3 regions of the Streptomyces rishiriensis genome follow, and region 3 is predicted to be linked to each of the others. Evidence: riboswitches for the same ligand, from Rfam matches in the RefSeq annotation. Region 3 holds a riboswitch; each other region holds the start of a gene.
What was found. Region 3 has a riboswitch for S-adenosylmethionine ahead of thrC (threonine synthase). Riboswitches for the same ligand answer to the same signal wherever they lie in the genome.

Region 1: it holds a riboswitch for S-adenosylmethionine, as region 3 does, so the genes downstream of both, QF030_RS36815 (ABC transporter substrate-binding protein) here and thrC (threonine synthase) in region 3, are expected to answer to the same signal.
Region 2: it holds a riboswitch for S-adenosylmethionine, as region 3 does, so the genes downstream of both, QF030_RS13315 (aminotransferase class V-fold PLP-dependent enzyme) here and thrC (threonine synthase) in region 3, are expected to answer to the same signal.

What each region holds. Positions count from the first base shown of each region.
Region 1 is NZ_JAUSWV010000002.1:7,757,043-7,766,975, reverse strand. It holds gene QF030_RS36840 (antibiotic biosynthesis monooxygenase family protein) at 21-347, shown strand; gene QF030_RS36835 (VOC family protein) at 955-1,380, opposite strand; gene QF030_RS36830 (YciI family protein) at 1,429-1,980, opposite strand; gene QF030_RS36825 (hypothetical protein) at 2,186-2,632, shown strand; gene QF030_RS36820 (SAM-dependent methyltransferase) at 2,649-3,467, shown strand; SAM riboswitch class IV at 3,624-3,734, shown strand; gene QF030_RS40695 (putative leader peptide) at 3,694-3,885, shown strand; gene QF030_RS36815 (ABC transporter substrate-binding protein) at 4,108-5,730, shown strand; gene QF030_RS36810 (ABC transporter permease) at 5,739-6,698, shown strand; gene QF030_RS36805 (ABC transporter permease) at 6,695-7,690, shown strand; gene QF030_RS36800 (dipeptide ABC transporter ATP-binding protein) at 8,032-9,684, shown strand; gene QF030_RS36795 (DUF1684 domain-containing protein) at 9,681-9,933, shown strand, end outside.
Region 2 is NZ_JAUSWV010000002.1:2,419,110-2,429,042, reverse strand. It holds gene qcrB (cytochrome bc1 complex cytochrome b subunit) at 1-630, shown strand, start outside; gene trpD (anthranilate phosphoribosyltransferase) at 784-1,848, shown strand; SAM riboswitch class IV at 1,931-2,047, shown strand; gene QF030_RS13315 (aminotransferase class V-fold PLP-dependent enzyme) at 2,227-3,588, shown strand; gene QF030_RS13310 (Lrp/AsnC family transcriptional regulator) at 3,621-3,902, opposite strand; gene QF030_RS13305 (rhomboid family intramembrane serine protease) at 3,899-4,684, opposite strand; gene QF030_RS13300 (hypothetical protein) at 4,858-5,097, shown strand; gene QF030_RS13295 (NYN domain-containing protein) at 5,165-6,508, shown strand; gene QF030_RS13290 (C40 family peptidase) at 6,720-7,754, shown strand; gene QF030_RS13285 (C40 family peptidase) at 7,954-8,976, shown strand; gene QF030_RS13280 (hypothetical protein) at 9,016-9,933, shown strand, end outside.
Region 3 is NZ_JAUSWV010000002.1:3,925,256-3,935,188, reverse strand. It holds partial or broken gene QF030_RS19880 (ABC transporter substrate-binding protein) at 1-455, shown strand, start outside; gene QF030_RS19875 (DUF3263 domain-containing protein) at 520-765, shown strand; gene otsB (trehalose-phosphatase) at 796-1,668, shown strand; gene QF030_RS19865 (alpha,alpha-trehalose-phosphate synthase (UDP-forming)) at 1,656-3,065, opposite strand; gene QF030_RS19860 (glucosyl-3-phosphoglycerate synthase) at 3,207-4,151, opposite strand; SAM riboswitch class I at 4,321-4,486, shown strand; gene thrC (threonine synthase) at 4,505-5,803, shown strand; gene QF030_RS19850 (MoaD/ThiS family protein) at 5,922-6,197, shown strand; gene QF030_RS19845 (cold-shock protein) at 6,651-6,857, shown strand; gene groL (chaperonin GroEL) at 7,213-8,835, shown strand; gene QF030_RS19835 (hypothetical protein) at 8,945-9,106, opposite strand; gene QF030_RS19830 (hypothetical protein) at 9,103-9,933, opposite strand, start outside.

The DNA of each region.
Region 1 (9,933 bases), 3.8 Mb from region 3:
TGGGAGGGCAGGATGGGAGCATGAGCGTAGTCAAGATCAACGTACTGACCGTCCCGGCGGAACAGCGGGAGGTCCTCGAGAAGCGGTTCGCCGCGCGAGCCCACGCCGTCGAGAACTCGGACGGCTTCGAATGGTTCGAGCTGCTCCGCCCGGTCGAGGGCACCGACACCTACCTCGTCTACACGCGGTGGCGTGACGAGGAGTCGTTCCAGGCATGGCTCGAGGGCCCGATGAAGGCCGCCCACCGGGGTGGCAGCACGGAGGGCGAACGGCCCAAGCCCGCGGCATCGGGCTCCACCCTGTGGTCCTTCGAGGTGGTGCAGCAGGCGGCTCCGAAGGGCGAGTGATCGCTCGCGGGCGGGTGGAGGCCGTGCCGCCACCCGCCCGGGCCGTCGCCGCGGTGGACGGCCGTCCCGGTCGGCGCCGCCGCGGCGGTGGGACCTGCCGAGCACGGCGAGCGCGTCCCTCCGAAACCCGTACCGCTCGCCGCCGCAGCGGGCTCGGGAAAGGTGGCGCCGGTCAGCTCTTCGGACACACGCCACAGGCGCAGCCTGGTGGGCGAGCACCGCCCGCAGGCCTCCGAGGCACTGGGCGCGACGGCCCGCCCGAGGTTCGTACGGCCCGCCCGAGGTTCGTACAACTTCCCGAACTCGCCGGCATCCGCCCGAGCCCGGCGAGGAGCGCCTGCCGGTAGGCGGCGGTCCGCCCGGCCCGCTCCTCGGCGGTTCACGACGGGCAGCGCCGGGGCGACGCGCGGCAGGCGCGCCGGACCGCGCGCCCTGCCGGTCTTCGCGGCGCCGGCGCCGCACAGCCACTCCGGGCTCGCCGTGAACGGCCCGCTGCCACCGGAGATCACCGAGGCCCGGGCTGGACGACGTGTTCGCGTCCGCGCTACGCGGGTGCGAGCCGGAAGAGAAGACAGCGGGGACAGAGGGCCGCCGGGCACACCCCTGCTCAGACGACCGGCTGGCCGATGCCCAGGAGGTTTCCCTCGCTGTCCCGGAACCAGACCGCGCGTTCCCCCCGAGCACCCTTGCCCGGATAGTTCCCGTCGATCTCGGCGATGCCCTCCTTCGTGGCGAACCCGGGCACGTCGACCTCTTCGAACACCACGCCCCGCCGCTTGAGCTCCGCCACGACCGCGTCGAGATCGTCGACCTCCCATCCCATCTGGGTGAAGGTGCCCGACGAGGCTCCCGTCGACGTGAACAGGGCGAACTCCGTCCCTCCACATCGGTACAGGAGCCCGCCGGGCCGTTCGTCGACGGGCTCCAGACCGAGCCGCTCCGCGTAGAAGCGCCGCGCCCGGTCCAGATCCCGGGCCGGAAGCCTGGTCGCCACGCGTCCCCGGGCCAGAAGGTTCCTGTCGTCTGCGTTCATGCCTCCACTGTCACGCAACACCGCGCCGGACGGAGGGCGACCCCGGGGTCATGACGGCCGGCCGCCGAACTGCCAGGCATGGACTTCGACGTCGGCATACCGTTCCGGAGCCAGGACGGCGCGCGCCGCGTCCGGGTCCGAGGCTCTGAGCAGCACCGCGGCGCCCACCCGGGTGACGCCGTCGTCGGACAGCAGCGGGCCGTACGCGATCAGCTCGTCGCGGTCGGCCGGCACATCGAGGCCGGCGTCCCGCTCCGGGCCGAGACCGAGCACCAGGTACCGGTCGCCACCGGTCCGGCCACCGGGGAAGTCCCACATGGTGCGCCCCAGCAGGTTGTGCCACCGGCGCAGCAGCACGTCCCGGTAGACACCGGCCTGGTAGTTGGGCTCGTCGAAGGCGAACGCGCGGGCGGCGGCGGCATCCGGGAGGTCGACGACGTGCACACTGCCGGTGGGCGTGCCGTCGGCGGCGGCGAAGGTCGGTCCCCGGGCGATCATCTGCGCGGCGTACCCGTCCATGTAGGACCAGTGCTTCTCCAGCAGCTCGTCGCGCAGGGCGGCGGAGTCGGGCCGGTCACGGTGGTAGCAGAAGAACTCCATAACGGCAGACCCTTCCCAAGTCGGCCCGGTATCTCAACAGGCTTTCGGCGAGGACGACCGCAGGCACGGGTTTCCTTACGGGGACGGGTGACGCGAACGCCCCCGTGCCGCGTGGCCCGGACGCCGCACGGCGCCGGTCGGGCCGACCGGGGCTGGGCCGCCCCTCGGACCCGGGGCGGGCGGCTACGAGGAGACCGTGCCGGACGTGCCGGATCCCGCCCTGCCGGAGCTCTGCGGCGACGGTCCGGCCGAGTCCCGCGACGCCGACCTCGACCAGGAGATCACCCGCCTCGCGCGCACCGTGGACGCGGCGGCCGCCGGCGAGCCCTGGGACGGCGACGCGCAGGGCGCGCTGCCGTCGTCCCTGCGCCGCCGGCTCCGGCACGCGCCTTCCGGTACGGCCGCAGCCGACGACCGCACCCCGCCGGCCCGAGGCCCTGTTGCCGCGCAGCAGGAGCAACCGGTCCGCGCGGTGCCCACCGTCACGGCGGTCACGCCACCGGCACGGCCGTCATCGACGGCGGAGCGTGGCCATGCGCACCCGGACGTTCCGGTGAGAGCACTGTTCGAACCCGCCGAAAATGTGAACGGATGTACGTCACGGGGTCGTTGGGACGTAGGTTGTGGCTCGAACTGCCCACGCCTCGGCTGAAAGACGGACACCCCTCATGACCGACGACGATGTGACCACGCCCGGATCAGCGGCACCTCAGAAGATCGACACCTCGGTGCCGCACTCGGCCCGCATCTGGAACTACTGGCTGGGCGGGAAGGACAACTACCCCGTCGACGAGCAGGCCGGTGACGCCTACACCGCCGTGTTCCCGGGCATCGTCACCATCGCCCGCAGCAGCCGGGCGTTCCTGCGCCGCAACATCACGTACCTGGTCTCCGAGGCGGGCGTCCGGCAGTTCCTGGACGTCGGAACCGGCCTGCCGACCGCCGAGAACACCCACGAGGTCGCCCAGCGGCTCGCCCCCGAGACCAGGATCGTCTACGTCGACAACGATCCGCTGGTCCTGGCCCACGCCCGTGCCCTGCTCTACTCCACCGCGGAGGGCGCGACCTCGTACGTCGACGCCAATGTGCTGGAACCGGAGCGCATCCTGGCGAGCGCCGCCGAGACACTGGACTTCAGCCGTCCCACCGCGCTCATCCTCAGCAACATCCTTGGCCACGTCGCCGACCACGACCAGGCCCGCTCCATCGTCACCCGCCTGATGGCGGCACTGCCGTCCGGCAGCTACCTCTCCGTCAACGACGGCTCGCGAGGCATCGACCCGGTCTTCGAGGCGGCCCAGGACGCCTACAACGAGAGCGGCGCCGTCCCGTACAACCTGCGCACCGTCGAGGAGATCACGGCGTACTTCGACGGACTCGAGCTCCTGGAGCCCGGAGTCGTCCCGGTCCCCCTGTGGCGCCCGGAGGTCACCTCCCCGGCTCCGGCCGTCATCGCCGAACACGGCGGCCTCGCCCGCAAGCCGTAACAACCCCCACGCCGGCGTACCGACCGTCACCGGACGGGCCGCCGGTCGGCCCCGATGCCGCTCCGCCGCACCGGCTGTCACGACCCGTGCGGCGGAGCCGTGCAACTCTCCTACCGATATTGACGGATAATCTCAGCACTCCGTAAGATCGGCCCCGGCATCGAGTGTCAGCAACGAGCCCTGGCTAGCTGACCGGCAACCCTCCTTCCGCGGTGGGGTGCTCCAGGTGAAAGCCCGGCAGGGTCACCGACTCTGCAAGCGCGTGGCCCCGGTTCAGGGGCCTGAGACGGGGAGGACCAGCGTGCGGCACAGCGGCAACCTGAGCGCCTCGATCGCGACCGCGGCCCTGTTCTGCGGATTCTCGCGCCGACGCCACATCGACCTGCGCCGTTCCGCCAGCTGTCTGTGTCAGGGCTGACCACGCCCGACCTCGCAGGCTGACCTCCGCCACGGCGCGGTCACCTCGCCGTCGCCGCCCGTCGATCCGCCACGGTCGATCCGCCACCGGCGTCGGCATCCCTCCCCTGAACAGTTCTGAGCAGTGCCGACCCCTGTGCGGGGCCGGCACCCTCCGCGCATCCCCATGGCCGCGTCCGGCACCGGCATGTGTGCGGTGACCCTGGAGTAGGAGAACCATTCCGTGACAGCACATCCGGATTCCCGTACCCCCCGGTGGGCGGCGCTCGCCGCACTCGTGACCAGCAGCCTGCTGCTCAGCGCCTGCTCGTCGAGCGGCAGCGGCAGTTCGAGCGGCGAGGGCGGCCGCCCCAAGTCGGGTGGCACCCTGACCTTCGCGGTGAGCTCCGACGCCGGCTGCGTCGATCCCCAGCAGGTGGGCAGCAACGACACCATCTACTCCCTGCGTCAGATCGTCGACTCCCTGACGGACCAGGACCCCAAGACCGGCAAGATCGTGCCGTGGCTCGCGAAGAGCTGGGAGGTCAGCTCCGACACCACGACGTTCACGTTCCACCTGAGATCCGGAGTCACGTTCAGCGACGGATCGCCGCTGACCGCCCAGGTGGTCAAGGAGAACTTCGACGCGGTGCCGAAGCTGGGCGCCCTGGCCACCCTCGCCCAGGGGTACCTGAGCGGTGTGGAGAGCACCACCGCCGTCGACCCGCTCACGGTGCGGGTGAGGTTCAAGCAGCCCAACGCGCAGTTCCTCCAGGCCACGGCCACCCACTCGCTCGGCATCGAATCGTCGGCGAGCGTGCGCAGGAGCCCCCAGGAGAAGTGCAGCAAGGGAGTGGTCGGATCCGGGCCGTTCGAGCTGAACGGCTATGTGCAGAACCAGTCGATCACCCTGGCCAGGCGCGCCGAGTACGCCTGGGGTTCCTCGCTGTGGACCAAACAGGGCGCGGCATACCTGGACAAGCTGGTGTTCAAGGTGGTGCCCGAGGCGGGTGTGCGCACCGGCAGCCTCCAGTCCGGCCAGGTGGACGCGATCGGCAGCGTCGGCAGGGCCAACGAGGCGGCGCTGCGGGGCGGCGCCGTGAACCTCCAGCAACGAGCCAACCCGGGTGTGGTGTTCAACCTGGGACTCAACAACTCCCGGCCGCTCCTGAAGGACGCGAAGGTGCGCCAGGCGATCCTGTTCGCCATCGACCGGCAGCAGATCGTCGACGCCGTGTTCCCGACCGGCACCGAGCCGGCGACCAGCATCCTGGCGCGCACCACACCGGACCACACCGATCTCGGCTCGGACCTGGCCTTCGACGCGGCCAGGGCGAAGTCCCTCCTGGACTCGGCCGGTTGGAAGGCGGACGGCGACGGCGTCCGGGTCAAGGACGGCAAGAGGCTGAGCCTGACCGTCAAGTGGTTCGCCAACGCGGCCACCAACCAGCCCGCCCTGGAACTGATCCAGCAGCAGCTCAAGGCCGTCGGCGTGGAGGTGGTGCTCAAGCAGCTCCAGATCGCGCAGTTCTCGCCGACTCTCCAGTCCGGCGACTTCGACGCGGTGTGGGGCAACGTGACCCGCGCCGACCCGGACATCCTGCGCAGCTCGTACTCCACCCGGCTGGCCAACTTCTACCACCTGCCGGCCGGCCCGCTCGACTCCGCGCTGACCCAGCAGGCCGCGACGACCGACGCGGCGAAGCGCAAGCAACTGGTCGCCCAGGCACAGCAGTTGATCGTGCGGAACGCCTACGCCGTGCCCGTGGTGGAGCTGCAGACCCAACTGGGGGTGGCGAAGAAGGTGCACGACCTCGACTTCGACGCCTCCAGCCGGATCCAGCTGCACGACACCTGGATCGGGTAGCGGCCGGCATGCGTCCCTATGTGGCCAAGCGGCTCGCGCAGGCCCTCGGAGTGCTGTGGGCGGCCTACACGTTGTCCTTCCTCGTGCTGGACTACCTGCCCGGAGATCCCGTCTCGGCGATGGCCGGCGCGGGAGCGGACACCGGGCAGGTCGATCCCGCCCAACTCGCGTCGCTGCGGCACGAGTACGGCTTCGACAAACCGGTTCTCGCGCAGTATGCCGACTACCTCGGCAGGGCGGTACGCGGTGACTTCGGCGACTCGGTGTCCACCGGCCGACCGGTGACCTCGACGCTGGCCGACGCGCTGCCGCAGACCCTCCAGCTGACCGGGGCGGCGCTGCTGCTCGCGGTGGTCCTCGGCGGCGGGCTCGCCGTGCTGGCGACCTACACCACCCGGCGATGGCTGCGGCAGCTGCTGCTGTCGTTGCCCCCGCTGGGGGTGTCGGTACCGACGTTCTGGGTCGGGCTGGTGCTCGTCGAGCTGTTCTCCTTCCGGACGCGGCTGTTCCCGGCGTTCGGCAACGACGGGCTGCGGGGCCTGGTCCTGCCCGCGGTGACCCTGGCCGTCCCGACCGGCGCCCTGGTGGCGCAGGTGCTGGCCAAGAGCCTGCTCACGGCGCTGGACCAGGCCTATGTGGAGACCGCCCGGGCCAAGGGCGCCGGCCGGCTGCGGATCCATCTGCGGCACGCGCTGCGCAACGCCTCGCTGCCCGCGCTGACGGTCGTAGGACTGCTGGCCGGCCAGCTGATCGCCGGCTCGGTCGTCGTCGAGTCGGTGTTCTCCCGCGACGGCCTGGGCCGGGTGACCGCCGCCGCGGTCACCGTCCAGGACATCCCGCTGGTCCAGGGCGTCGTGGTGTTCGGGGCGCTGATCTTCGTGACGGCCAATCTGATCGTCGATCTCGTCTACCCGCTGCTCGACCCGCGGATCGTGGTGGCGGCGAGCAGGAAGGTGCGCCCCGCATGAGCCGGACACTTGCCGACGGTGTCGCCGCCGGAGCCGACGGCGCAGAGGGAACGGACGCACCCGGAGCAGCGACGGGAGCGGCCGAAACGGTCGGAGCGGCCGGCCTGGCCCGACCGTTGGATCCCGGTGCGGAGCCGGGACCCGCGAATGCCGGTCCCGGCTCCGGACCGAGACGGTTCCTGAGGTTCCTGCTGCGCAGGCCCGGGCTGCTGGCCTCGGTCCTGGTGCTGGTGCTGGTGGTGCTGGCCGCTTTCTGGCCAGGGCTGTTCACTTCACAGGACCCGCTGCACGGCGTGCCTGCGGAGAACTTCCGAAGCCCCAGCGGCGGGCACTGGTTCGGCACCGACGAGCTGGGACGTGACGTGTTCTCGCGCGTGGTGCACGGCGCCCAGCTGTCGCTGAAGGCGACCCTGATCGCGGTCGGGTTCGCGTTCGTGGTCGGCGGTCTCATCGGCCTGGTCGCCGGGTTCGTGGGCCGCTGGGTCGAGGACGTGCTGATGCGCTTCGTCGACGTACTGCTGTCGATCCCCTCGCTGTTCCTGTCCCTGGCCCTGGTCACCGCGCTGGGCTACGGCACGGTGAAGGTGGCGGTCGCGGTCGGCATCGCCAGCGTGGCCGGCTTCGCCCGGGTGACCCGGGCCGAGGTGCTGCGGGTGCGCCAGGCGGTCTTCGTCGAGGCCTCCCGCTCCTGCGGGGCCCGCTGGTACTCGGTGCTGGGACGGCACGTACTGCCCAACGCGGCGGGCCCGGTGATCGTGCTGGCCACCCTCGAGTTCGGCGCCGCCATCCTCGCCGTGTCGTCACTCAGCTTCCTCGGTTACGGGGCGCCTCCACCGGCGCCGGAGTGGGGCACGTTGATCTCGGACGGGCGCAACTACCTGGCCAACGCCTGGTGGCTCACCGCGCTGCCCGGACTGGCGATCGCGGCGACGGGCCTCGCCACCAACCGCCTCGCGCGGGCGCTGGACGGCGAATGGGCCCGGCAGCGATGACCGGCCCGACGAACCGACCCGGGACGGACGAACCCGCGACATACGTGAGCGTGACGAACAAACCGGAGACGGACCTGACCGTGACGGGAGAACCCGAGACGGACGCACCCGAGAGAGGAGGAGAACCCGTGACCCGCGAGGCCACCACCGCCCAGCCCGTGCCCGACCGGCCCGTGCCCGACCGGCCCGTCATCAGCCACAGCGCGAACGGCCACAGTCCGACCGGTCGGGCCACTGCCGACGGAGCCGCGACCGACGAGTTCGCACCCGACGGAGCCGCGACCGACGAGGCTGCCGCGGACGAGGTCCAGCGGGCCGAAGCTTCGGACGACGAGCCCGCGTTGCTACAGGTACGCGGCCTGTCGGTGTCCTACCGCACCCGCGGCGGCACCGTGCACGCGGTACGCGGCGTGGACCTCGACGTGTGGCCCGGGCAGGTCACCGCGGTGGTCGGCGAGTCGGGTTCCGGGAAGAGCACGACCGCGCACGCGATCACCCGGCTGCTGGCGGCCAACGGCGGCATCGACGCCGGGACGGTCCGCTTCGGCCGGCACGACCTCACCGCACTGTCGGAGCGGGAGCTGCGTGCCGTACGCGGCGCGCGGATCGGTCTGGTGCCGCAGGACCCGACGGTGTCGCTGAACCCCGTCAAACGCGTCGGTGAGCAGGTCGCCGAGGTGCTGCGGATCCACGGGCTGGCGACCCGCCGCTCCGCTCCGTCGGCCGCGATCGCGATCCTGGACCAGGCGGGGCTGCCCGACGCGGCCACGCGCGCCCGGCAGTACCCGCACGAACTGTCGGGCGGGATGCGTCAACGGGCCCTGATCGCGGTCGCCATCGCCGCCAAGCCGCAGCTGATCATCGCCGACGAGCCGACCAGCGCCCTCGACGTCACCGTTCAGCGGGTGATCCTCGACCACCTCCAGCACCTCACCGAGGAGTCCGGCACCGCCGTGCTGCTGGTGACGCACGATCTCGGCGTGGCCGCCGACCGGGCGCAGCGGATCGTGGTCATGGCCGGGGGCCGGGTCGTCGAGGCAGGGCCCACCCGGGACGTCCTGGAGAACCCGCAGCACGCGTACACCCGGCGGTTGCTGGCCGCCGCGCCCAGTCTCTCCACGGCCCGGCCGCGCACCGTCACATCGGTGACCGCGCCGGCCCCCGGCGAGGCACCGCTGGTGGAGGCCCGCAACCTGGTCAAGGAGTTCCGGCTGCCCGCCGCCGCAGGCGCGGCCCGCACCCTGCGCGCGGTCGACGACGTCAGTCTCACGGTGCACCGCGGCCGGACACTGGCCCTGGTCGGCGAATCCGGCTCGGGGAAGTCCACCACCGCCCGCCTGGTGCTGCGGCTGGTCGACCCGACCTCCGGAAGCGTGTGGTTCGACGGCGCCGACGTCACGACCGCCCGCGGGGCAGCGGCCAGGCAACTGCGCCGGCGGGCCCAGCTCGTCTATCAGAACCCGTACGCCTCGCTGGATCCGCGGTTCTCGATCGGCGAAGTGATCACCGAGCCGCTGCGCGCCTTCCGGGTCGGCGACCGTGCCTCCCGGCTCGCCCGCGCCCGGGAGCTGCTCGACCGGGTGGCGCTGCCCGGCTCGGTGCTGGAGCGTCGCCCGGCGGAACTGTCCGGCGGGCAGCGGCAGCGCGTCGCGATCGCCCGTGCCCTCGCGCTCTCGCCCGACCTGGTGGTGTGCGACGAACCGGTGTCCGCGCTCGACGTGTCCGTCCAGGCACAGGTGCTCGACCTGCTCGCCGAACTCCAGGCCGACACCGGAGTGGCGTACCTGTTCATCTCGCACGACCTGGCCGTCGTGCGCCAGATCGCCCATCAGGTCGCTGTCATGCGGTCCGGCCGCGTCGTCGAGACGGGCACCGCCGAGGACCTGTTCACCCGCCCCCGCCACGACTACACCCGCGAACTGCTCGCGGCGATCCCCGGCGGGCGCCACGCGTCGGCCGGGGACCGGCCGCACCAACCGAAGGAGCACCTGTGACCGTTCAGCACACGTCGGCGGAACTCGAGGAGTTCGTCCACGACTGGCAGGAGTGGCATCAGCGGCAGGAGGCACGGCTCGCCGACCCGCACGGTTTCCTCGCGATCACCGGCCTGCACTGGCTGAGCGACCGGCCCGAGCGCTTCCCGGACGCGCCGGGAGCCTGGTCGACCGGCGCCGACGGGATCGTCGTGGTCCTCGACGAAGGCGAGGAACTGGTCGTCGACGGAACCGCCGTCCGCGGCGAGC
Region 2 (9,933 bases), 1.5 Mb from region 3:
CTGGGCGTGTTCATCCCGCTGGTGCTGTTCGGTGTCCTCCTCGCGATCCTCGCTCTCTACCCGTTCATCGAGTCGTGGGTCACGGGCGACAAGCGCGAGCACCACATCCTGGACCGGCCGCGCAACGCCCCGACGCGCACCGCGCTGGGCGTCGGCTGGGTCACGATGTACATGATCATGCTGGTCGGTGGTGGCAACGACCTCTGGGCCACCCACTTCCACCTGTCGATCAACTCGATCACCTGGTTCGTCCGGATCTTCTTCATCGCCGGACCGGTCATCGCGTACATCGCCACCAAGCGGATCTGCCTCGGCCTTCAGCGCCGGGACCGGGACAAGGTGCTGCACGGTCGCGAGACCGGCACCATCAAGCGCCTGCCGCACGGTGAGTTCATCGAGATCCACGAGCCGCTCAGCCAGGAGCAGCTGCACACCCTCACGGCGCACGAGCAGTACGAGCCGGCCGCGATCGGCGCCGCCGTCGACGAGAACGGCGTCGAGCGCAAGGTGACGGGCAAGGAGAAGCTCCGCGCCAAGATCAGCGGCGCGTACTTCGGTGAGGACCAGCAGATTTCGAAGCCCACCGTGGAGGAGTACAAGGAGATCACGAGCGGCCACGGCCACCACTGATCGCTGAGGCGTCGCCACGCCGCAGGAAAGGGCCCCGTCCGGTCTTCGGACGGGGCCCTTTGCCGTGCCCACGGGCTGGATAGGGTGGGGTGCACCTCGTGACGAGGCGCACGACGGCACCCGACGCACACGACGACACACCCAGGAGCGGCTATGAGCGCTGTGACCCCCGCTGGAGGCGACACCGCGGCGGGCCGTTCCTGGCCCGAGGTGCTGAACGGTCTGCTGTACGGACGCGACCAGGACGCCGACGCCACCTTCTGGGCGCTGGACCGGATCATGCGCGGCGAGGCGACCGACGCGCAGATCGCCGGGTTCGTGGTGGCGCTGCGGGCCAAGGGTGAGACCGTCGCCGAGATCAACGGGCTCGTCCGGGCGATGTACGAGCACGCCAACCTGATCGAGGTGCCCGGCCAGACCGTCGACATCGTCGGCACGGGCGGCGACGGTGCGAAGACGGTCAACATCTCCACGATGTCGGCGATCGTCGTGGCCGGCTCGGGCGCCACGGTGGTCAAGCACGGCAACCGGGCCGCCTCCTCCGCGTCCGGCGCCTCGGACGTCCTGGAGAAGCTGGGCGTCAATCTGGAGCTGACCCCGCGCCGGGTGGCCGAGGTGGCCCAGGAGGCCGGGATCACCTTCTGCTTCGCGATCAAGTTCCACCCGGCGCTGCGTCATGTGGGCGCCGCGCGCGGTCAGTTGGGCATCCGCACGGTGTTCAACGTGCTCGGCCCGCTGACCAACCCCGCCAAGGTGCGGGCCCAGGCGGTCGGGGTCGCGGACCCGCGGATGGCGCCGGTGGTCGCGGGCGTCTTCGCCGAGCGCGGCAACTCGTCCCTGGTCTTCCGGGGTGACGACGGCCTCGACGAGCTGACCACGACGGCCACGTCCCATGTGTGGGTCGTCCGTGACGGCAAGGTCACCGAGGAGACCTTCGATCCGCGCGACGTCGGGCTCGAGCTGGTCCCGGTCGAGGCCCTGCGGGGCGGGGACCCGTCGTTCAACGCGGAGGTCGCCCGTCGCCTCCTGGAGGGCGAGAGCGGCCCGGTGCGGGACGCCGTGCTCCTGAACTCGGCGGCGGCGCTGGTGGCCCTGGAGCCGGGCTCCGGGACCCTTGCCGAGCAGCTGCGCGGCGGCATGGACAGGGCGGCCGAGTCGATCGACTCGGGTGCGGCCAAACGGGCGCTGGACCGCTGGGTCGCCGCCACCAACGCGTAGCGCCACGGCACCACCGACGGCCGTCCCGCGATCCGGACACGGGTTGCGGGGCGGCTCCCCCTTCACGTACGTTCCTGTACCAGGTCATGAGTGACAGTCATGAGGCCCCGGCCGACTGTCCGGCAACCCTCCGTCCGTGGCGGGGTGCCCCGGGTGAAGACCAGGCCGTAGGCAGCGAGGTCTACGGCAAGCGCGGACCCCTCGCACTCTTCTGAGTGAGCACCACCAGGGGTCCTGGTCGTTCGAGGGAGCCTTCTGTGAGCAAGCGAATGCGATAGGGCGTAGAGCCCCGCCTCCGCACCCCCTTTCACCTTCCTCCGTGCTCGAGCCATGCCCGCTCGCACGGTGGTTCGTCCTTGCCTCTCACGGGAGTTCCCCATGTCTGTCTCCACCGCTGCCGCCGCCCGTACCGTTTGTGCTCCGCTGCCCGTTCTCGGCAGTGATGTCACGGTTCCGCTCGTGACGGGCGGCGAGGTCGCCTACGCCGCGCTCGACTACGCGGCCAGCGCCCCCGCCCTCCAGCGCGTCTGGGACGACGTGGCGGCCTACGCCCCGTACTACGGCAGCGTCCACCGGGGCGCCGGCTACCTTTCGCAGCTGTCCACGGACCTCTTCGAGAACGCCCGCAGGACGGTGGCCGAGTTCCTGGACTGCCGCTCCGACGACCAGCTGGTCTTCACCCGCTCGACGACGGACTCCCTCAACCTGCTGGCGCGGGCCCTCCCCGCGGACTGCGAGGTCTTCGTCTTCGAGACGGAGCACCACGCCTCGCTGCTGCCCTGGCAGGACGCGCGGGTCACCTACCTCGACGCCCCGCGCACCCCGCGCCAGGCCGTCGAGACGCTGGAGCGGGCCCTGGCCGGCCGTGACCCCCACGGCCCCGCCCTGGTCTGCGTCACCGGCGCCTCGAACGTCACCGGCGAGCTGTGGCCGGTCCGCGAGCTGGCGGCCGCCGCGCACGCGCACGGCGCCCGGATCGTCCTGGACGCCGCCCAGCTGGCCCCGCACCACCCGGTGTCCGTGCGGGACCTGGACGTCGACTGGGTGGCCTTCTCCGGTCACAAGCTGTACGCGCCCTTCGGCTCCGGCGTGCTGGCCGGCCGCGCGGACTGGCTGGTGGCGGCCGACCCGTACCTCGCGGGCGGCGGCGCCAGCCGCAAGGTCACCCGGCGCGAGGACGGGGGAGTGGACGTGGAGTGGCACGAGAGCGCCGCCCGCCACGAGGCCGGCTCCCCGAACGTGATCGGCGCCTACTCCATCGCCTCGGCGTGCAAGGCCCTCGCCGAGGCGGGCTTCGACAGGCTGGTCGCCCGGGAGGAGTACCTGATCGCGAAGGTGCGGGAGGGTCTGGCCGGAGTGCCGCAGGTGAAGGTGCTGTCGCTGTTCGGCGACGACGCGCCGCGGGTCGGCGTGATCTCCTTCGTCGTCGAGGGCTGGAACAGCTCCCACTTCGCCGCCGCGCTCTCCGCCGAGTACGGCATCGGGGTCCGCGACGGCCTCTTCTGCGCCCACCCGCTGGTCCGCACGCTGCTGGGCAGCGAGCCCCAGAGCCAGGGCGAGTGCGGCGCCCCCGAGGCGGCTCCCGGCGAGAAGTCCCTCAACGCGATCCGGGTGAGCTTCGGCGCGGGGACACCGGACGAGCACGTGGACCGCTTCGTGAACGCGGTGCGCGAACTGGTGAGCGACGGCGCGCGGTGGCAGTACCGGACGGAGGACGGCCGCTGCGTGCCCGCGGTGTGAGCGACGGTCCGCCGGAGGCGGTGGTCAGCCGGTCAGGAGTCCAGCCCGATCGCGAACGCCGCCTCCAGGTCGTGCTGGGAGTAGGTACGGAAGGCGACGTGCGTGTCCGTGCCCTCCACCCCGGGGATCTTGCTGATGCTGCCCGGGATGACCTCGGCCAGGTCCTCGTGCTCCTTCACCCGCACCATGGCGATCAGGTCGTACGTCCCGGTGACGGAGAAGACCTCGCTGACGGAGTCCAGCGAAGCGATCCGCTCCGCGATCTCGGGAATCCGGTCCACGCTGGTCTTGATGAGGACGATCGCGGTGATCACGGCTGGTTCTCTCCCTCGGGGGCCGGGGCTGGGGCGGACTTCACTCTAGTCGCCCGCCCGTCTCCCGCCGCCGCCCCTCCGGGGCCGCCCCTGTGGCCCTTCTTCGTCCCGAAACGGGCCCACGCGTAGAGCAGCCCCAGGCCGAAGCCGACGAGGTGCGCCAGGTAGGCCACCCCCGGCCCCTGGGCGGCCCGTCCCGCCGCCACCCACTGGAGGGCCGCCCAGAAGGGCAGCACGACCCAGGCGGGGAAGCGCAGCGGCAGGAAGAACAGGAACGGCAGAAGACTGGTCACCCGGGCCCGGGGGAACAGGTACAGAAACGCCCCGAGGACCGCGGAGATCGCCCCGGAGGCGCCGACCAGGGACTGTGCCGACCCGGTGTTGGCGGCGGCGTAGCCCAGCAGGGCCAGGTAGCCGCAGCCGAGGTAGAAGAGCGTGAACTCGACGCGGCCCATCCGGTCCTCGGTCATCGTTCCGAAGACGTAGAGGAAGAGCATGTTGCCCAGCAGGTGTACCCAGCTGCCGTGGACGAAGAGGGCCGTGGCCGGGGTGAGGGCGGCCCGTGGCGCGCCTTCGAAGAGCTCGGCGGGCACCACCCCCCAGCGCCGGAAGTAGGCCCGCTGCGCGGCCAGCAGCTCGTCGCCGGAGCCGTACACGGGATTGAAGCCCGAGGCGGGCCCGATCAGGAAGACCAGGCAGCACAGGGCGATCAGTGTGCAGAGGACCGGCGCCGGGCGGTTGCGGACCGCCCTGCCGACCGTCCCGTTCCAGTTGCCGATCATGGGTACAAAGCATGACGTAACCGGACGCGCTCGTCCGGACCGCCTCGCCGCCGCGGACGGGTGGGCGGCGAGTACCCGCCAGGCCGTAGGGTTACGAGCCATACACGCGGGGGAGCCTCCGGCCCGACCCCGGCGACCGCGAGCACGACACCAGAAGGAAGTGGAAAGCCACGATGACGGTTCCCCTGCCGACCGCCGCGACGCGGTGGCGCTGCACGCTCTGCGGCAATCTCACGCGGTTCGACGTGACGCGCTCGTCGAAGGTCGTCGAGTACGTGCACCTCGACCTCGCCGGTGAGCCGAAGGTCGAGGAGCGCGACGTGGTCAGTGAGACCATCGAGTCGGTGCGGTGCCGCTGGTGCAACGCGGTGGACCAGGTAGAACTCGTGGATCGGCCGGGCGCCGGTTCCTGACGACGGGGTCCCCCGCTCGAGCGAAGTCGAGAGCGGGGGAGGCCCGCACAGTATTGGGGTGTGACGGATGGTGGAGAGCGCAGGCGGGGGGCCGGGCGACGGCGCCGCCGAGATGCTCGACCGTCCGCTGCCGGACGGTGTGCGGCGCAGGGTCGTGCAGATCGTCTCCGACGGCTTCGGCGGGCTGACCGTCGGTGAACTGCCCGTCCAGTTGCGGCAGTACGCCCGCTTCGCGCCGAACCGGCGGGCGAAGTTCGCGGGCAACGCGATGGCGGCCGCGCTGGAGACCGATCCGCTCTTCCGGCAGCGCATCGCCGAGAAGTTCAGAGAGGCCCAGCCGGAACTCGCCGGCGCCCTCGACTCCGGCTCGTCGACCCCGGCCGCGGACCCGCACGAAGTGGCGGCCGCGGCCTATGTGCTGCGGCCCGTCGGCTGGGTGAAGCTGGTCACCGCGGCCGGCGAGGAGGCCCAGCGGGCGGACGCCGAGCGCGCCGGCGAGGAGAGCCGGGCCGAGCTGGAGCGGTTGCGCGAGGAGCTGGACCGGGCCCGTGAGCAGACCCGGACCGGTACCGAGGGGCTGCGTGCCGAACTGGACGCGGCGAAGAAGGAAGCGGAGTCGCTCCATCGCAAGCTGCGCTCGGCCCTCAGTGACGTCAAGCGGGGCGAGGCCGCGTTGCGCAAGGTGCGCGGCGAGCTGGAGACCGTGCGCACCGAGGGGCAGGCCCGGGTGTCCGCCGCGGAGAGCGAGTCCCGGCGGCTGAAGGCACGGCTCGGCGAGGTGGAGGCGGCCCTGGAGGCCAGCCGGCGGGCGGCCCGCGAGGGCCGCAGTGTCGAGGACGTGCGGCTGAGGCTGCTGCTGGACACGGTGCTCGACGCGGCCCAAGGGCTGCGGCGGGAACTGGCGTTGCCGCCGGTGTCGGTGCGTCCGGCGGAGACCGTCGACGCGGTCGAACCGGGACGAATGACCCCGAAGGACATCGCCACCCGCGCTCTGTCGGAGAACGATCCGGCCATTCTCGACCAGTTGCTCGCGCTGCCCCAGGCCCATCTCGTCGTCGACGGCTACAACGTCACCAAGACCGGGTATCCCCAGATGCCGTTGGAGAAGCAGCGGCTCCGGCTCCTCGGACAGCTCTCGCAGCTCGCCGCGCAGACGGGCGCCGAGGTCACCTGCGTCTTCGACGGGGCCGAACTGGTCGCTCCGGTGCTGCTCGCGCCGCCGCGCGGGGTGCGGGTGCTGTTCTCCAAGCCGGGTGTCACGGCCGACGAGCTGATCCGTCAGCTGGTGCGGGCCGAGCCGCCGGGCCGGCCGGTCATCGTCGCCTCGACCGACCGCGAGGTGGCCGACGGGATCGCCAAGGCGGGTGCCCGACCGGTGGCTTCCGCGGTGCTTCTGAAGCGACTGTCCTGAACGTCGAAGTTGCGTGCACAATGCCTGAATTGGCTGGATCGTCACGCAACGTAGCGTCAATCGAGCATGACTGCATGTGAGTTGATTGAAAAAACTGCGTTGCGTGATGGGTTTTTTTCTCCTGAGGATTTGAACTGATCACGGCGAGGTCACTAAGGTCAGGGCTCGAATCTCCACACGGGTGATCACTCAAAAGAAGGAGCCCGTCTCCGTGGCGTCCCACCGTCGACCGAAGCAGCCGAGTCGCGCACGTGTGACCGTGCTGACCACCGCAGCCGCCGCTGCCGTCGTTCTGAGCTCTCAGGCAGCCAACGCGGCGCCCGCCGAGAAGCTCACCAAGGACGAGGTCAAGACCAAGGTCGACAAGCTCTACGAAGAGGCGGAGCAGGCCACCGAGAAGTACAACGGGGCCCAGGAGAAGCAGGAGAAGCTCCAGAAGGAGATCTCCACCATCCAGGACAACGTCGCCCGGGGGCAGGCGGAGCTCAATGAGCTGCGTGACTCCATGGGTCTGGCGGCGGCCGCCCAGTACCGCACCGGGTCCATCGACTCCTCCGTGCAGCTGCTCCTCTCCTCGGACCCCGACGACTTCCTGGACAAGGCGTCCACCGCCGACCAGCTCAGCGCCCAGCAGGTCGAGGCGCTGAAGAAGATCCAGGAGAAGCAGCGCGAGCTCGCCCAGGAGCGCAGCGAGGCCTCCACGAAGCTCAAGGACCTCGCCTCCACCCGCACCGAACTGGGCAAGAAGAAGAAGGAAGTCCAGGGCAAGCTCGCCGAGGCGCGCAAGCTCCTCAACACGCTGACGGCCAAGGAGCAGGCGTCCCTCGCCGCCGCCGACGCCCGCGCCAGCCGCGACGCCGGCGACCGCGTGGACCTCGGCGACGCCCCGGCGGGTTCCGGCCGGGCCATGGCCGCCTTCCAGGCCGCCCAGAGCCAGCTCGGCAAGCCCTATGTCTACGGCGCCACCGGCACCGCCTCGTACGACTGCTCGGGTCTGACCTCCTGGGCCTACGCCCAGGCCGGCGTCGCCATCCCGCGCACCTCGCAGGCCCAGGCGAACGCCGGAACGCGCATCTACTCCCAGAGCGCCCTCAAGGTCGGCGACCTGGTCATCTTCTACGGCGACCAGCACCACGTCGGCTTCTACGCGGGCAACGGCCAGGTGCTGCACGCCCCGCGCTCCGGCACGGTCGTGCGCTACGAGTCGATCAACAACATGCCGTTCCAGTTCGGCGTCCGGATCTGATCGGACCCTGGACCGGGACACCAAGCCGCCCGAACGGGCGAATCATGACAACGAGATGTGACCCCACGCCCCGCCGGTGACCTGCGTCAGCGGCGGGGCGTCACTGTGCGTTGCCTCCGAGGTCTTTGGCCGACCCCCCACCGCGGGGCTACTGTCTGCCGCGTTTCCCTGTCCGCCAGTGGAAGGAGCGCGGCTTCCCGTGGGGTCCCATCGCCGCCTTGCACAGTCCGGGTTCGACCGGGGCGCCTGCAGCGCCCTGAGCGTGCTGTCCGTCGCGGCCGCCGCAATCGGCGCCGTGTCCGCCGTACCGGCCACGGCCGCTCCGCACGACGACACCCGCGCCGAGGTGGACCGTCTCTACGAGGAGGCCGAGAAGGCCACCGAGGCGTACAACACGGCCGACGAACGCGCCGACACCCTGCGGGGACAGGTCGGTACCGCCCAGGACCACATCGCCCGGCAGCAGGAGCGCATCAACGGCCTGCGCGAGCAGCTCGGTTCGCTGGCCGGGGCCCAGTACCGATCCGGTGGCCTCGACCCCTCCCTGGCGCTGCTGTTCTCCGACGACCCGGAGGACTACCTCGCCAAGGCGTCGGTCCTCGACCGGATCACCGCCCACCAGGCGGGCGAGCTGAGGGAACTCCAGGGCGCCATGCGGGAACTCGCCCAGGAGCGCGCCGAGGCCGCGGGCAAGCTCGCCGAGCTGGAGAAGAGCCGCGAGGCCGTGGTGCGGCACAAGCGGACCGTGGAGCAGAAGCTCGCCGAGGCGCGGCAGCTGCTCAACGCCCTGCCGGGCGCCGAACGCGCCGCCTTCGACCGGGCCTCGCGCTCCGGCCGCGACGCCATGCCCGGTCTCCCGGGCGACGTCCCGGCCTCCGGCCGCGCGGGCGCCGCCGTGGCCGCCGTCCGCTCCGCGCTCGGCAAGCCGTACGTGTGGGGCGCCAACGGGCCGACCGGCTTCGACTGTTCGGGCCTCGTGCAGTGGTCGTACGCGCAGGCCGGGATCTCGCTGCCGCGCACCTCGCAGGCCCAGGCGCACGCGGGCCGGCGGGTGCCGCTCTCCCAGGCCCGGCCCGGCGACATCGTCACGTACCGCTCCGACGCCAGTCATGTCGGCATGTACGTCGGCAACGGGCAGGTCATCCACGCCCCCTATCCGGGCGCGCCGGTGCGGTACGACCCGGTCGGGATGATGCCGGTCTCGTCCGTCACCCGGCCCTGAGCGGAGCCCGCGCGGACCCGCCGCCGTACGATCGGGAGGATGGCTGGTCGAGGGCGGGCGCGCGGACCCGGGGTCCTGGGGCTCTGTCTGCTCTGTCTGCTGCTCGTCTCGCTCCTCGGCGCGCTGGTCGGCTGCGGCGGGCGGGCCCCCGCGGACGACGCGAAGGCCGCTGTGCAGCGGGTTCTCGACCGGCGTGCCGCCGCGGTCCTCGGCCATGACCGGGCCGCCTACGCGGCCACCGGCGCCGCCTCCGGGTACGCCGCGGTGTGGGCCGTTCCGCTGGCGGCCTGGTCGTATCGCGTGACGGCGCTCCACCGCAGCGGGGACACCGCCACCGCCGACGCCGAACTGAGCTACCGCGTCGACGGCCACGACCGGGCCCCGGTGACCACGGCCCGCCTCCTGCGCCTGACCCGGGACGCGGCCGGCCGGTGGTCGGTGGCCTCGGACAGGCCCGCGACGAAGGCCGCCGAGCAGCTGTGGGACCAGGGCACGGTGCGGGCCGTACGGGGCGTGCACAGCCTCGTGCTGGGTGTCGGGCAGTCCGACGCACGGCTGCGGTCCTTCGCCGACCTGGCCGACGACGCCGTTCCGGAGGTGTCGGCGGCCTGGGGCACCGACTGGGCAGGGCGCCTCGTCGTCCTCGTGCCGAAGTCGCTGGCGGGCATGGCGGGGCTGCTCGGCGCGCCGGTCTCCTCCTACCGGGGCATCGCCGCGGTCACCACGGGTGAGACGGGCGGCGGGGCCAGGACGCCCGCGGACCGGATCATCGTCAACCCGGACGCCTACGGCATGCTCGGCAGGGTCGGCCGGCAGGTGGTCCTCACCCATGAGGCCACGCATGTCGCCACGCGCGCCCACACGAACGCGGCCACCCCGCTCTGGCTGTCCGAGGGGTACGCCGACTGGGTGGGCTACCGCGGCGCCGGCCGTACCCCCGCGGAGGTCGCCCCGGAA
Region 3 (9,933 bases):
CCTCGCTGATGAAGGCGGCAGAGAGCAAGGGCGTGAAGTTCGGCATGGTGCCGATGCCCGGCGTCGCAGGCCCGACCAAGGTGTCCATGGGCGTCGCCGACTGGATGACCGCCTTCAAGCAGAACGGCCACGCCGAACAGGTCGGCGACTTCCTCGACTACGTCTACAGCGAGAAGAACGTCCTCGACTTCTCCCGTGAGTACGATCTGCTGCCGGTCACCAACTCGGCCTCCCAGGTCATGGAGGCGGCCAAGGAGGACGCCGACCTCAAGCCCTTCCTGGAGCAGCTCCCGCTCTCCGAGACCTATCCCGTCGGACGGACCTCCTGGGCGAGGGTCAGCGCGGAGATCAAGAAGCGGATCGGCCGGGCCGTGACCGCGAACGGCGACCCGGCGGGCGTCCTGGGCGAACTCCAGACCACGGCCACGACCCTGGAATCCGGCTCCGACGGCTGAGCCGCCGGGGCACAGCACACCGGGCCGCCGGGCCGCTGTCGGTGGCGGGCGTTACCGTGCGGACATGGAGCGGCGAGCGGAAGCGGACGAGCTGGGGGCGGCGGAGCGGGACGTCCTCGCCCTGGAGCGGCGCGGGTTCCTCGGCCCCGGCGCGAAGGAACGGGCGATACGCGAGGAACTGGACCTGTCCCCGGTCCGCTACTACCAACTCCTCAACGCCCTCCTGGACGACCCCCGCGCCCTGGCCCACGACCCGGTCACGGTGAACAGACTGCGCAGGGTGCGGGAGGCGAGGCGGGGGGAGCGTTAGCCGCGGGCGTGCGTTGGCTATCGTCGCCGTATGGGCACCCACGAGACGCACTCCACGGAACCCGAACCTCTCCCCCTTCCGGTTCCGGTCACACCGGCGGGCCGCGCCGCGCTCGACGCGATTCTCGGCCGGCCCTCCACCACCCTCGTCGCGCTCGACTTCGACGGCACCCTCGCCCCGATCGTCGAGAACCCGGCGGACGCCCGGGCCCACCCCGACGCCGTCCCGGTGCTGACGGCCCTCGCGCCGAAGGTCGCCGCAGTCGCCGTCATCACGGGACGGCCCGCCGAGGTCGCCGTCCGGCACGGCGGGTTCGCCGGGGCCGAGGGACTGGAGCACCTCTGCGTCCTCGGCCACTACGGCGCCGAACGCTGGGACGCCCGCACCGGCGCCCTCAGCGCCCCGCCACCGCACCCGGGAGTGGCCGCGGTCCGCGCCGAACTCCCGCGGGTCCTGGCCGCCGCCGGGGACCCGCCGGGCGTCGCCGTCGAGGAGAAGGGCGGCCGGGCCGTGGCCGTCCACACCCGTCGCGCCGACGACCCCCGGGCCGCCTTCGAAGCCCTGCGCGCCCCGCTCACCGACCTGGCCGGCCGGCACGGCCTGATCGTCGAACCCGGCCGGATGGTCCTGGAGCTGCGCCCGCCGGGCATGGACAAGGGCGTCGCCCTGCTGGAGCACGTCCGCGAGACCGGCGCGCGGTCCGTCCTGTACGCCGGTGACGACCTCGGCGACCTGCCCGCCTTCGCCGCCGTGGAGAAACTCCGCGCGGACGGCGTTCCCGGGCTGCTGGTGTGCAGCGGCAGCACCGAGGTCGGCGAACTGGCGGAGCGCGCCGACCTCGTCGTCGCCGGGCCCGCCGGGGTCGTGAGCCTGCTGCGGGAGCTGGCCGGTCAGCTCGGCTGAATCTCCCGCAGGGCGTTCAGCTGCTCCAGGAACCACTGGGCCGGGGGAAGCGCGGTCGCCGCGGCGGACAGCCGCTTCGTGCGCTCGGCCCGCTCCCCCGGCTTCATGGTCAGCCCCTCGTGCAGGGCGTCGGCGGTCTCCAGGACGTCGTACGGGTTCACCGTGATCGCGTCCTCGCGCAGCTCCCAGTAGGCCCCCGCCTCCCGGGACAGCACCAGCGCGCAGCCCTCGTCGGAGACGACCGGCACCTCCTTGGCGACCAGGTTCATACCGTCGCGGATCGGGTTCACCAGGGCCACGTCGGCCAGCCGGTAGGCGGCGAGGGAGCGGGCGAAGTCGTCCTTGAGGTTCAGCAGGACCGGGGTCCAGCCGGGCGTGCCGTAGGCGTCGTTGATCTCCTCGGACAGGCGCTGTACCTCGGTCATGTAGTCGCGGTAGACGGCGAGGTCCTGGCGGGAGGGGTAGGCGAAGGCCACGTGGACGACCCGCTCGCGCCACTCCGGGTGGTCGTCGAGCAGCTGCCGGTAGGCCAGCAGCCCGCGCACGATGTTCTTCGAGAGTTCGGTGCGGTCGACCCGGACGATCGTCCTGCGCCCCTCGCCGATCTCCGCGCGCAGCGCCGCCATGCGCTCGTCGACGTCCGGCCGGTGCGAGCGCTCGCGCAGGAAGTCGGCGTCCGCGCCGAGGCCGTGCACGCCGATCCGCGTCCGGCCGGGACCGCCCACGAACTCCGTGCAGCAGGCGGAGAACGCGTCCGCCCAGCGCCGGGTGAGGAAGCCCAGGCGGTCCGCGCCGAGCATCCCGCGCAGCAACTGCTCGCGGACGTCCCCCGGGAGCAGCGCGAAGTAGTCCACCGGCGCCCACGGCGTGTGCGAGAAGTGGCTGATGCGCAGGTCCGGGCGCAGCTCACGCAGCATCCCCGGCACCAGGCACAGGTGGTAGTCCTGGACGAGGACGGCCGCGCCGTCGGCCGCCTCCTGGGCCAGCGCCTCCGCGAACGCCCGGTTGTAGGCCTCGTACGACGCCCACTGCCGGCGGAACTCCGCGTCGAAGGCGGGCTCCAGCGGCGTCTGGTAGAGCAGGTGGTGGACGAACCAGAGCACGGAGTTCGCGATGCCGTTGTACGCGTCGGCGTGCACGTCGGCCGGAATGGCCAGCATGCGCACGCCCTCCTCGCCGACCCCGCGCAGGACCGCCTCCCGGTCGCCGTCGGAGAGGGCCGAGCACACCCAGAGGGCGCCCGCGTCGGGGCCGATGGCCGACAGGCCGGAGACCAGCCCGCCGCCGCCGCGTTTCGCGTGCAGCGAGCCGTCCTCGCGCACTTCGTAGGAGACCGGGCCGCGGTTGGACGCGACCAGCACCTCGGCGGTCGGGGCAGTGTCGTGCGTGGAAGCCATACGCCTCAACCTAGCCCGGTCGGGAAACGCTCAAACGTACGGTCGCGCTGCGTGGACGGGCCGTGTCCGGCGGTATATCGCCGCGTCTGGCTGGATACAGCCGTTATCGGCGCTGTTGCCGTGTACGGCCCGTCCGACGGTTCACGCGACCTTGCGGGTCGCGTACTCCGCGATCTCCGCCATCGGCGGCCGTTCCTCGGTGTCCACGGAGTAGGTGCGCGGCTCGAAGCCGTCCGTGCTCCGTTCGAACTGGGTGAGGGACGGGCGGATCAGGTGCCCGCGGGCCAGCCGGAGCTGGGCGGTGCGGTAGATGGCCGCCGCCATCCGGCCCAGGGCCTGTCCGTCCTGGTGACGGTGCTTGCGCACGCCGATGTCGACCTGGGCGAGGGCGTCCAGGCCCACCAGGTGCAGGGCGTCGACCAGCATGCCCAGCTCCACGCCGTAACCGACGGGGAAGGGCAGCTGCTCCAGCAGACCGCGGCGGGCCGCGTACTCGCCGCCCAGCGGCTGCACGAACCCGGCCAGCTGCGGCCAGTGCATGTTGAGCAGCGGGCGGGCCATCAGCTCGGTGACCCGGCCGCCCTGGCCGGCCGCGCCGCCCAGCGGACGGTCGTACATGCCCTTGACCAGGTCCACCCCGGGGTCGGTGAGCAGCGGGCCGACGATCCCCGAGACGAAGTCCGAGGAGAACTCCCTCAGATCGGCGTCGATGAAACAGACGATGTCCCCGGTGGTGACCAGCAGGGAGCGCCACAGGACCTCGCCCTTGCCGGGCACGGCCGGTATCCGCGGCAGGATGTCGTCCCGGTGGACGACCCGCGCGCCGGCCGCCGCGGCCACCTCCGACGTGCGGTCGGTCGATCCCGAGTCGACGACCACGATCTCGTCGACGAGCGGGACCTGGTGCATGAGGTCGTGACGGATGATCGCGACGATGTCACCGACCGTCTCCTCCTCGTTCAGCGCGGGCAGGACGACGGACACCGACTGGTTGGTGGCGCGCTTCGCGGCCAGGATCCGGTGCAGCGGACGATCGGTCGCGGACCAGGAGCGGGTGGCCAGCCAGCGCTCAGTTTCTTGAAGCACAGTCTGCGGCTCCTCACTGTCTTGATCACACCGGGTGCACAGGACGTGACCGTGTGATCCATCTCGCGGTACGGACGACTATCTCAACTGTCCTGGCCTTCGGTTACAGTCTTGAACAACGCGGATGACCATCGCATGTCCGAGGTCGCTCCCGTTCACAACTTCATACCGCTCATCCAGAGGGGCAGAGGGATACGGCCCGATGAAGCCCCGGCAACCCTCCAGCCGGTCTCGTAACGCTCACCGATCCACGTGGTGACCGCTCCGCGAGGCTCCCGGCTCGGGAAGGTGCCAAATCCGTCTCACGGCGAGATGCGTCGTGAGAAAGATGAGGAGAAAGGGCCTCGCCTCACATGGCTGCGCAGACTGTTGCAAGCACCACCGACTCTACGACGTCCTCTGCTGTCGACCTCGGTCCGGCCACTGCGTTGAGCTGCCGCGAGTGCGGACACCGCGTGCCCCTCGGCCCGGTCTTCGCCTGCGAGGAATGTTTCGGCCCGCTCGAGATCGCCTACGACTTCTCCTCCTACGACACGGAGGAGCTCCGCAAGCGCATCGAGGCGGGACCCGCGAACATCTGGCGCTACGCGCCGCTGCTGCCCGTCCCGGCGGACGTGGCCGACCAGCCCAACATCAACCCTGGTTGGACCAAGCTCGTCCAGGCCGACAACCTCGCCCGTGAACTGGGCGTCGACGCCGGCAAGCTCTTCGTCAAGGACGACTCCGGCAACCCGACGCACTCCTTCAAGGACCGGGTCGTCGCCCAGGCCATCGAGGCCGCCCGCGCGTTCGGATTCACCACTCTGTCCTGCTCCTCCACGGGCAACCTGGCCGGTGCCGTCGGCGCCGCCGCCGCCCGGGCGGGCTTCCGGTCCTGCGTGTTCATCCCGCACGACCTGGAGCAGGGCAAGGTCGTCATGGCCGCGATCTACGGCGGCGAGCTCGTCGGCATCGAGGGCAACTACGACGACGTCAACCGCTTCTGCTCCGAGCTCATCGGCGACCCGGCGGGCGAGGGCTGGGGCTTCGTCAACGTCAACCTGCGGCCGTACTACGCCGAGGGCTCCAAGACGCTGGCGTACGAGATCTGCGAGCAGCTCGGCTGGCGGCTGCCGGACCAGCTGGTCGTGCCGATCGCCTCCGGCTCCCAGCTGACGAAGATCGACAAGGGTCTCCAGGAGCTGATCAAGCTCGGACTCGTCGAGGACAGGCCGTACAAGATCTTCGGCGCGCAGGCCGAGGGCTGCTCCCCGGTGTCCGTCGCCTACAAGGCCGGGCACGACGTGGTCCGCCCCCAGAAGCCGAACACCATCGCCAAGTCGCTGGCCATCGGCAACCCGGCGGACGGCCCGTACGTCCTCGACATCGCGCGGCGCACCGGCGGTGCGGTGGAGGACGTGGACGACGAGCAGGTCGTCGACGCCATCAAGCTGCTGGCGCGGACCGAGGGCATCTTCGCGGAGACCGCCGGCGGGGTGACGGTGGGCGTGACGCGCAAGCTGATCGAGAACGGTCTTCTCGACCCGACGCTCACCACCGTCGTGCTGAACACCGGCGACGGCCTGAAGACGCTGGACGCGGTGGCCGGCACCGGTCTGACCGCGACCATCCGCCCGAACCTGGAGTCGTTCCGGGACGCGGGTCTCGGCTGAGAATCTGATGTCCGTGCGCGGGTCGCGGGGCTGGTCGCAGCCCACCCGGCGGCAGCCGCACGATCCAGCAGCCCCGCGCCCCTTCGGGGGCGCTCCGCCTGACCGGAGGTCGAAAGTCATGAGCGTTACCGTCCGCATCCCCACCATCCTCCGCACCTACACGGGTGGCGCCGCCGAGGTGAAGGCCGAGGGCGGCACCCTCGGCGAGGTCGTCTCCGATCTGGAGAAGAACCACACCGGCATCGCCGCCCGGATCCTGGACGACCAGGGCAAGCTGCGCCGGTTCGTCAACGTGTACGTGAACGACGACGACGTCCGGTTCGAGCAGGGTCTGGAGACGGTGACTCCGGACGGTGCGGGCGTCTCGATCATCCCGGCCGTCGCCGGCGGCTGACCCGTGTTCAGTACCCATCGGTAGTAACCGTCGGTAACAGCGATTACCGAGCGTTCATCGAATTGCCCTCTCCGCGATAGAAGCGGAGGGGGCAATTCAATGTGGTTGAGCGCGGTACAGTTGGGGAACCCGGTCCTGATCCACGGATCCGGCGTCTTTTCTCTCCGCCCCACGCCCGACAAGAAGCAGCCAATGTGCGCGCCTCTTTCGTGGCTTTTGCGGCTTATGTAGGGCCCGACTTGCCCTCAATTCAGGCGAATTCTCGCCACATTCCGGATCCCGCACGTCCGGAATTCTCGTCCGACTGACCTGTTGCAGACGGCAGTTGGACAGATACATTCAGCCGCGGTCGACGCGTTCCGGCGCACGCCCCCAAGCCAACCGGGGGGTGAGGTCTGACCCGGATCCGCGAAGTGTGGATCTGTGCAAGGGCCAGTAATAGGGGAGTTAGGCATGGCTCAGGGCACCGTCAAATGGTTCAACGCGGAGAAGGGGTACGGCTTCATCGCGGTCGACGGTGGTGCGGATGTTTTCGTCCACTACAGCGCGATTCAGATGGACGGCTACCGCACCCTGGAAGAGGGTCAGCGGGTCGATTTCGAGATCTCGCAGGGTCAGAAGGGGCCGCAGGCGGACATGGTCCGGCTCGCGACCGGCTGAAGCACGCGCCGACTGAAAGCGTCGTTCTTCTGTACAACTGACGAAGGGCTCGCACTCCCACGGGGGGCGAGCCCTTCGGTCTGTCCCGGGACTGCGCGGGGGTGCCCGGCGGCGACCGCGAGGCCCCCGTGGGAGGTGTCCGGAAGGGGCCCGGTCCGGCGGAGGCGCTTGCACTCTCATGGGTCGAGTGCTAATCATTGGCGTTAGCACTCTGAAGGTGAGAGTGACAACGAGGACCGGGTCGGTGAGGCCCGCAGGCCAGGTGGGGCAAGGAACCACGAGGCCGGCGAGCCGTCCGTCGCGGGCGCCAGCGCGGTCCGGAGCAATCCACCCCAGTCCGGGAGGACCACTTCACATGGCCAAGATCATCGCGTTCGACGAGGAGGCACGGCGCGGCCTCGAGCGCGGCATGAACCAGCTCGCGGACGCCGTGAAGGTGACGCTCGGCCCCAAGGGCCGCAACGTCGTCCTCGAGAAGAAGTGGGGCGCACCCACGATCACCAACGATGGTGTTTCCATCGCCAAGGAGATCGAGCTCGAGGACCCGTACGAGAAGATCGGCGCCGAGCTGGTCAAGGAAGTCGCCAAGAAGACGGACGACGTCGCCGGTGACGGTACGACCACCGCGACCGTCCTCGCCCAGGCCCTGGTCAAGGAAGGCCTGCGCAACGTAGCCGCCGGCGCCAACCCCATGGCCCTCAAGCGCGGGATCGAGAAGGCCGTCGAGGCCGTCTCCGGTGCCCTGCTCGAGCAGGCCAAGGATGTCGAGACCAAGGAGCAGATCGCCTCCACGGCCTCCATCTCCGCCGCCGACACCCAGATCGGCGAGCTCATCGCCGAGGCGATGGACAAGGTCGGCAAGGAAGGCGTCATCACCGTCGAGGAGTCCCAGACCTTCGGTCTGGAGCTGGAGCTCACCGAGGGTATGCGCTTCGACAAGGGCTACATCTCGGCGTACTTCGCCACCGACATGGAGCGTATGGAGGCCGTCCTCGACGACCCGTACATCCTGATCGCGAACTCCAAGATCGCCAACGTCAAGGACCTGCTCCCGCTCCTCGAGAAGGTCATGCAGGGCGGCAAGCCGCTGCTGATCATCGCCGAGGACGTCGAGGGCGAGGCCCTGTCGACGCTGGTCGTCAACAAGATCCGCGGCACCTTCAAGTCCGTCGCGGTCAAGGCCCCGGGCTTCGGCGACCGCCGCAAGGCGATGCTGAACGACATCGCCATCCTCACCGGTGGCGAGGTCATCTCCGAGGAGGTCGGTCTCAAGCTCGAGAACACGACCATCGACCTGCTCGGCAAGGCCCGCAAGGTCGTCATCACCAAGGACGAGACCACCATCGTCGACGGTGCCGGGTCCTCGGACCAGGTCGCCGGCCGGGTCAACCAGATCCGCGCCGAGATCGAGAACAGCGACTCGGACTACGACCGCGAGAAGCTGCAGGAGCGCCTGGCGAAGCTCGCCGGAGGTGTCGCGGTCATCAAGGCCGGCGCCGCCACCGAGGTGGAGCTCAAGGAGCGCAAGCACCGCATCGAGGACGCCGTCCGCAACGCGAAGGCCGCCGTCGAGGAGGGCATCGTCGCCGGTGGTGGCGTTGCGCTCATCCAGGCGTCCGCCGTCTTCGAGAAGCTGGAACTCGAGGGTGACGAGGCGACCGGCGCCAACGCCGTGCGCATCGCGCTCGAGGCCCCGCTCAAGCAGATCGCCGTCAACGGTGGTCTCGAGGGTGGCGTCGTCGTCGAGAAGGTCCGCAACCTGCCCATCGGTCACGGCCTGAACGCCGCGACCGGCGAGTACGTCGACATGATCGCCGAAGGCATCATCGACCCGGCGAAGGTCACGCGCTCTGCCCTGCAGAACGCCGCCTCCATCGCCGCGCTGTTCCTCACCACCGAGGCCGTCATCGCCGACAAGCCGGAGAAGTCCGCCGCGCCTGCCGGTGGCGGTATGCCCGGCGGTGACATGGACTTCTGATCGACCTGACGGTTGATCGCCTGTCCTTCACGCCGAGGGCGGCACTTCCCGGAAACGGGGGGTGCCGCCCTCGGGCGTTTCCGGGGTGCCGAGATCGCGGCGAGGGGCGTCAGGTGCTGCGTACGGCCCCCGGTGGTCCCTCCGTCCCCAACCGGTGCACGAACGCGTCGTACGACATCGACAGGCCGGACGGCGCCGCCTCACGAGCCCGCGCTTCGTCGGCGTCGGCCTCGTCCCGCATCCGCCGAAGCTCTTCCGGTTCGCTGATCACCGGGATGCTGCTGTCCTTTCCGGGTGTCTCCGGGACATCGCGGCTCGGATGCCCGCCGCATGGGCGTGGACGGTCGAGGTGGGTACCGGCGCCGGGGGGTGAGCGGGTCCGCACTCGCCCCGGCAGCCGCCGCACAGGCCGCCGGGCAAGGACTCCGAGCGGCCCGGGAGACCGCACTTCGCGCACTCCAGCATCCGGCGGGGCGGGCGTGGGACAGGCGGCTCCGGTGGGAGCTTGTCCGTCAGGCGGCGGCGCAGCAGGGCCGCCGGGCTGTGGACGGGAGTGGGCAGTCCTGCGGTCAGGGCGGCGGTGAGCGTCTCCTCGGTGGCTCCCCGCGCGAACCACTCCTCCACCAGCGGGGCGAGCCGCGCGCAGTCGGCGGCGGAGAGCGAGAGGACGGGGGCTGTGCGGCCGAGGGCGGCGAGGAGGACGTGGGCGCGGGAGCGGGTGGCGGCCCGGGCTCGTTCGGGGTCCGCCGACTCCTCCGGTACGTCACCTCGCGTGAACGTCGCCCACCAGCCGTCGTCACGTGCGGTACGGGTGAACCACGTTCGGGTGATCCAGCGCGACTCGCCCGAAGCGGTCGCCATACGTTCCCGGCCTCGCCTCAAGTGCCCGGCCTGCTGGATGCGGTTGAGGGCTGTGCGCAGGGCGCACTGACCGTACGGGAGCTGCTTGGCCAGCGTCTTCACGGAGATGTCCGTACCGTCGGGCAGCCGGTCGAGATATGCGGCGATGGCCGCTTCGCGGGGCGGGAGGTGCGCGAAGTCGTTCCTGGTGCGGGGGAGTTGTCCCGGCGCGGCGCGCTTTCCGTAACCCGGATTGGC